Solidesulfovibrio fructosivorans JJ]: one gene and its partner. The protein of the gene in region 2 binds, or shares a complex with, the protein of the main gene of each other region. Links are inferred from orthologs where the notes say so. Each region holds a gene or a part of one and is shown on either strand. Other genes may lie near its edges.

What was found.
Region 1: the proteins of dnaG (region 2) and dnaB are in contact, whole or in part, in a crystal structure (PDB 2R6A), measured with the Geobacillus stearothermophilus proteins. The link is inferred for Solidesulfovibrio fructosivorans JJ] from one-to-one orthologs. Residues at the interface, in WP_049624496.1 of Geobacillus stearothermophilus: Lys456, Leu457, Leu458, Pro459, Ala460, Asn463, Ala464, Leu467, Leu535, Leu536, Ile537, Ala538, Gln544, Glu545, Asp548, Tyr549, His552; in WP_033016901.1 of Geobacillus stearothermophilus: Ser13, Glu15, Ala16, Gln18, Glu91, Leu92, Asp94, Ala95, Val96, Pro97, Thr98, Ala99, Ala100, Asn101, Tyr104, Tyr105, Ile108.

What each region holds. Positions count from the first base shown.
Region 1 is NZ_AECZ01000047.1:2,757-6,058, reverse strand. Bases 313-3,302 are described here. They hold dnaB (replicative DNA helicase), read right to left. Parts: upstream 2,540-3,302; coding sequence 1,085-2,539; downstream 313-1,084. Other genes in these bases: rpsR (30S ribosomal protein S18), read right to left, coding at 3,086-3,302; rplI (50S ribosomal protein L9), read right to left, coding at 2,511-3,074; DESFRDRAFT_RS19195 (methyltransferase domain-containing protein), read right to left, coding at 313-978. Outside these bases: DESFRDRAFT_RS19200 (phenylacetate--CoA ligase family protein), read right to left, coding at 1-119; more of DESFRDRAFT_RS19195, read right to left, coding at 151-312. UniProt on the Escherichia coli protein: The main replicative DNA helicase, it participates in initiation and elongation during chromosome replication. Travels ahead of the DNA replisome, separating dsDNA into templates for DNA synthesis.
Region 2 is NZ_AECZ01000001.1:86,529-89,687, reverse strand. The notes cover bases 1-2,847. They hold dnaG (DNA primase), read right to left. Parts: upstream 2,363-2,847; coding sequence 638-2,362; downstream 1-637. Other genes in these bases: DESFRDRAFT_RS00430 (endonuclease MutS2), read right to left, coding at 2,667-2,847; rpoD (RNA polymerase sigma factor RpoD), read right to left, coding at 1-645. Also shown: more of DESFRDRAFT_RS00430, read right to left, coding at 2,848-3,159. UniProt on the Escherichia coli protein: RNA polymerase that catalyzes the synthesis of short RNA molecules used as primers for DNA polymerase during DNA replication.

The DNA of each region.
Region 1 (3,302 bases), on a different replicon or contig from region 2:
TTGAACCGCTCTTTATAAAAAGGCGACTTGGCCGCCTGCCGCAGCGTCCGCTGCAAACGCATCAACTGCAAACGCTCGATCTCCAGCCTCGAAAGCTTTTCCGCTTCGTCGTAATACACGCTGCTTCCTTTTTGTGGAAAAGGTGGCCCCCTAACGCACCGCCGTGGCTATATGACTTTCCATGGGCACCACCAGACCGTCATCATCGAAAAAATCGCCCAGACGCCCAAGCATACGCCGGAACATCGCCGTCCTGTCCGCATCCGACATGGCGGCAATGTCCGCGGCAACCGGAAAGACGGACAGATACTCCGGTAAAAAACGCATTGGGTCGGGAAGCCGGGACACCAGAATTTCAAGCCGGACCCGGATGTCGCGGAAACCGGCCTCCCGCAGCAGGCCGCGCAAGTCCTCACGGGCGGAGAGCGAGGAAGAGACCTCAAACAAATCAATGGCTTTTTGTCCAAAGACTTCTTTCAATGCGTCAGCCACGACCGCAAATATCGGAATCCGCTCAAGCTCCCGCCAACAGGCGACAGCAACCCGCCCCTGCGGAACCAGCGCCTCCCGCATGCCCCGAAGCGCGGCCGGCTTGTCCGGAAAATACTGCAACCCCTGTTGGCACAGCGCCACGTCGTACGTGGGCGTCTCGCAGGCCAGACTCGAAGCGTCGCCGCGCCGCCAGTCGATGTCGGACAGGCCCTCGCGGTCCGCGAAGTCCTTTGCCGCCCACACCATCGCCTCGTTGTGGTCGAGGCCGGTCACGCCACCGGTTTCACCGACCCGCCTGGCGGCCTTGCGCGCCACGATGCCGGTGCCGCAGGCCACGTCGAGCACCAGGTCCCCCGGGCCGATCCCGGCAACAGCAATCAGCTTTTCGGCCCACTGGCCCATCCAGGCCGGGACGATGGAACGCTCATAGGCCTCCGGCCCGCTTCGCGACAAGAGCCATTCGAATCGTGTCGTCTGGACATCCATGGTCTGCGTCTCCCCCAATACGGCGACCTGTGATCGCCTGATTTTTGGCGCAGGCTATAAGCCCACGCAACGCCGCCATCAAGCCGGGCTCACCGCCGGCAGGGCGTCACATGCCCATTTCGGACGGGGGCGGGATATCAGAGAGGTTCTCGAATGCCGTGGATTCCTTGAGAAAGGTCAGACGGACCATGCCGGTCGGACCGTTTCGCTGCTTGCCGATGATGACCTCGGCCACGTTGTCCTCGGGCGTTAGCTCCTCTTTCTTCTTATAGGCGGCGCCGCGGTAGAGAAAGATGATGACGTCGGCGTCCTGCTCGATGGCTCCGGATTCGCGCAGGTCGGACATCATGGGGCGCTTGTCGGCGCGCTCCTCGACCTTGCGGTTGAGCTGCGACAGGGCAATCACCGGCACATGCAGCTCCTTGGCCAGGGCTTTCAGGTTCCGGGAGATGTCGGAAATTTCCTGTTCGCGCGAATCGATGTGGCGCGCGGACCGCATGAGCTGCAAGTAGTCCACGACCACGAGTCCCAGGCCGTGTTCGGCCTTGAGCCGCCGGCAGCGGGCGCGCAGGTCCATGGTGGTGATGGCGGCGGTGTCGTCGATGAAGATGGGCGACGGGGACAGGTTGTTGGCGGCGTCGTAGAGCCGCGACCAGTCCTCGTCGTCGAGGCGTCCGCGCCGCAGCTTGGCCAGGTCGACCTTGCCCCAGCAGCACAGCATGCGTTGCATGATCTGCTCCATGGACATTTCCAGGGAGAAGATGGCGGTCGGCACGTTGTGCATGACGGCGGCGCGCATGGCCATATTCATGGCGAAGGCGGTCTTGCCCATGGAGGGGCGGCCGGCGACGATGATGAGGTCCGAGGGCTGGAGCCCGGCGGTGTATTCGTCGAACTGGTAGTAGCCGGTGGGCACGCCGGTGACCAGCTCCTTGTTTTCCATGCGCTTTTCGATCTGCTCGAAAACGCGGGTCACAAGGTCCTTGGAGCTGTGCAGCCCCCGGGTGGAGCGGGCGTCGGCGATGGAAAAGATGGCCTGCTCGGACTCGTCGAGCAGCGTTTCGGTTTCCTGGCCGCCGTCGTAGCAACGGGTGATGATGTCGAGGGCGGTGGTGATGAGCTTTCGCTGGACGGCCTTTTCCCGCACGATGCCGGCGTGGTGCAGGGCGTTGGCGGCGGAAACGGTGGAGGCGGTGAGTTCGGCCAGGTAGGTCGGGCCGCCGACCTCCTCCAGCTTGCCGGCCGCGCGCAGGGCCTCGGCCAGGGAGACCAGGTCGATGGGCGCGTTCTTGGCGGAGAGCCCGAGGATGGACTGAAAGATGAGGCGATGGGCCGGGGAATAAAAGTCATCCTCGCCGACCAGATCGACGAGATTATAGAGAACGGAGTTCTTGAGCAAGACCCCCCCCAAAACGGCCTGTTCGGCCTCGAGGTTCTGGGGGGGGATCTTTTTAAGGACGTCGGCGGAGACCCGCTCCAGGGCCTGCCCGGTCAGCGGTTCGCCGCTTCCGGCCAGTCCGGAAGACTTCTGGCTACGCGGTTTCTTCCTCGGGCTGTCCACTGGCTTCTTCGGCCTGCGGCGCGACTTCGGCCGCTTCGGCGGTTTCACCCTCGGCGGCGACAGGAGCTGCCGGCTCTTCTTCCTCGTAGCCGCCCTGGCGCTTGACGGTCACGTTGACCACGCCGCGCAGCTCGGGCAGGAGCTTCACCGCCACTTCGTACTGGCCCAGGGCGCGGATGGGCTCGTCAAGGACGATCTTCTTGCGGTCGACCTCGACGCCCTGCTCGGCCAGCTTGTCGGCGATGATGGCGGAGGTGACGGAGCCGTAGAGCTTGTCGCCCTCGCCCACGCGCACCTCGATGATGATTTCGGCGGCGGCGAGCTTGTCGGCCAGCGTCTGGGCGGCGGAGGCAAGGGCGTCGCGCTTGGCCTGCAATTTTTTACGCTCGTTTTCGAAACGGCGCATATTGGCGTCGGTGGCCAGCATGGCCAGGCCCTGGGGGATCAGGTAATTGCGGCCGTAGCCGGGCTTGACGGCGACCTTGTCGCCGAGGCGGCCCAGATTCTCCACGTCCGCGCGCAAAATGAGTTCCATGGGTCTCTCCCTTACATTTTCTTGAGGAGCTCGGCGCTGTGGGTGGCCGTGTAGTACAGAAGGGCCATCTGCCGGGCGCGCTTGATTTCAACGGTCAGGCGGCGCTGGCATTTGGCGCAGGTGCCGGTGATGCGCCGGGCGATGATCTTGCCGCGATCCGTGACGAAATCCTTCAGGATGTCCGGACGCTTGTAATCCACAGGCAGGTTCTTGTTGGCGCAGAAACGG
Region 2 (3,159 bases):
GGCCACGCGGCGATCCAGACAGGCGCACTGGTCGAGCTTGCTGTAGATCTTGCGCTTCTTGCGGAAGGAGACCTTGACCTCGTCGAGCAGGAAGATGACCCGCTGGCGCTGGTTCATCTCGTCCTCGGACGGATCGTCCTCCTCGATGGTCTTGACCACGTCTTTCAGCTTGATGCGGCCGATTTTCAGGTCCTCGCCCACCTGGATAAGCTCTTCCACGGCCACCGGCACTTCGACCAGGGCGTAGAGCACGTCCATTTCGCCGTTTTCGATCTTCTTGGCGATGACCACCTCGCCCTCGCGGTCGAGCAGCGGCACGGCCCCCATCTCGCGCAGGTACATGCGCACGGGGTCGGTGCTGCGCGAGGAATAATCGAGGGTGTCCTCGCTTTCGGTCAGTTCCAGATCGGCGTCCGGGGCATCATCCGGCTCGGCGCTGGACGCCTCGACCTTACGGCCGTCCTTGTCGGTGTCCACGAGGTTGATGTCGAGCTGGTCGAAGATGGCGATGACCTCTTCGAGCTGCTCGGGGCTTATCACCTCGGACGGCAGGGCCTTGTTGACCTCGTCAAAGGTGAGAAAGCCTTTCTGCTTGCCTTTGACGATAAGGCTTTTGATCTGCTGGATTTCCTTGAGATTACTCATCTCCCCTCCCGGAAAGGGCCTGTAGTTCCCCCAAAAGCCGCAAGGCTTCGGCGTGCGCTCCCTGTTCCTGCGCCCGGCGCAACGCGTCCATAAGCACGCGCCGCTGGTCGCGCTCACTGCACTTGTGGAGAAAAACGCAAATATCCTCGTAAATCGCCGCGGCCTCTTCATCGCCTACGGCCGGCTCCAACTGGGCCTTGGTCCAAAAGGCCGTCTGGGCCGCATCGAGCCGCGTGGCCAGCTCGTCGGAGCCGCCCCCGAGCAGTCTGGCGAAAAAATCCCGGGCCGCCTCCGTGGACAGTCCCTCGGCCATTCCCGCCCCGGAAAGCGTTTCCAGGTAATCGGGACGGCGCACGGCAAACGACAACAACTGGGCGTCGCGCGGGGACATCTCCAAGGCCCGCCGCCGCTTGACCGCCACTAAAGCCGGCTGGCGCCCCGGCCGGGAAACGGCCTCGCCCAGAAACCGGCGCAATTCGATTTCAGCCAGCCCCAGCCCCGCCGACACCCGGGGGATGAAAACCGCCCGCAGCGCCTCGTCGCCAAGGCTCGCCAGAAATTCCACCGCCCAGGCCGCCATGTCCTTGGGCGAATAGGTCTCGCGCACCACGCGCAAACAAAACGTCAGCCCGTCCTCGGCCCGGGCCAGACACTCCTCGAACCCGTCGCGCCCTCTGGCGTGGAGCAGGCTGTCCACATCCTCGCCGTCGGGCAGCGGGACCACCCGGCAGGCTCCGCCCAGGGTCAAAAACATCTGCGCCGCCCGAAGCGCCGCCTTGCGTCCCGGCGGATCGCCGTCAAAAACGAGATCCACCTGCTTGGCGAACCCGGACAGCCGCTTGGTCTGCTCCGTGGTCAGCGCCGTGCCGAGCACCCCGCAGGCCTCGCCGTAGCCGAACTGGTGCAGCGTGATCACGTCCAGGTAGCCTTCGGTCAAAAGCGCCCGCCGTGACTTGGTCATATGCGGCCGGGCTTCGAACAATCCGTAAAGGTGCTGCCCCTTGGTGTAGATCGGCGTTTCGGCGCTGTTTAAATACTTGGGCTCGCCGTCGCCCATGATGCGCCCGCCGAAGGCGATCACCCGCCCGCCGCCATCGCGGATGGGAAACATGAGCCGGTCGCGAAACCTGTCCCAGACGCGGCCGTTCTTGCCCGTGCTCAAAAGCCCGGCCAATACGCCCGCATCCTCGGAAAAGCCGCGTCGGCGCAGCACGTCGCAAAGTCCCTGCCAGCCGGCCGGGCTTACGCCCAAGGCGAAGCGCTCGATCATCTCCGGGCTCACCTGCCGCCTGGCCAGGTATTCCCGGGCGGTCGCGCCCTCGGGCCGTTCCAACACATGCCGGAAGTAGCGGTCGGCCAGCTCGTGCATGGCCAGGCAGGCGTCGCGTTCCTGCTTGCGCTTGGCGGCGCGCGGGTCGCTTTTGACCCGGCCGATATCCACGCCCACTTCCGCCGCCAGCCGCTCCAGTCCCTCGCGGAACTCCAGGCCGTTTATGCGGCAGTAAAAATCAATGACGTCACCCGAGGCCTGGCAGCCGAAACAATGGAAAAAACCCTTGTCCGGGTGCACGTTGAACGAGCCCTTGGTCTCCTGATGAAACGGACACGCCCCGACCAGCCGGTTGCCCACCGGACGCAACGTCACATAGCGCCCGACCACCTCGGCAATATTGGCCCTGGCCTTGACCGCCGTTACCACGCTTGCGTCATGTTTCACGGGCGAGACGCGTGTGGGGGAAAGCCCTTTTTTGAAAAAAAAGGGCTTTCCCCGCGCCCCCTTCCCGAAGAAACCTTGACCGGGAGTACAAGGGGGGACGAAAGGTTGGTCATTTCGACCTTCGGTTGCGACGCCATGTCCCAAACAAGCCGCCAACACGCTTCCAGCAGTGTAAAAATAAAAATTTGTTCCCCTTTCATACCTCAGGAGAGACATGCTCCCTGGGAAAAAGTTTTTGAAAGGGGTCCAGGGGGAAACTTTTTTCAAAAAGTTTCCCCCTGGCCGCCGGAGGCTCTCTGCCCGCCTATTTCAATGTCACCATGGTCATGCCGTCGCCGCCGCGGTCCTCGGGGGCCAGGGCGAACGAGGCGACCTGGGGATGTTCTTTCAATAACCTGTGCACTTCGCGCCGCAGGGCACCGGTTCCCTTGCCGTGGATGATCTCCAACTCGCCGTGCCCGCGCAAAAGCGCCGCGTCGAGGAAAGCGGCCAATTCGATTTCGGCCGCGTCGGCGCGCATGCCGCGCAGGTCGAGCACGAGTCCCAGCCCGGAAGCCGGGGCGGTTTCGCGCGGAGCCCTGGCGACCGTCACGCCTCCCGCTTTGGCGGCCGGGGCATTTGCCGGGGCCATATCCGCCGCCGGCACCCACAGGCTCACGCCGCCCACCTCGACCTTGGCCGCCTGGCGACGCATATCCTTTTCCCGGACCACGGCGGTTTTGCCCCAACTGATAATGCGCACGGAATCCCCGGGCGCAAGGGCGTCCAGATCGAGCGCCTTGGCCGGGGCTTCTTCG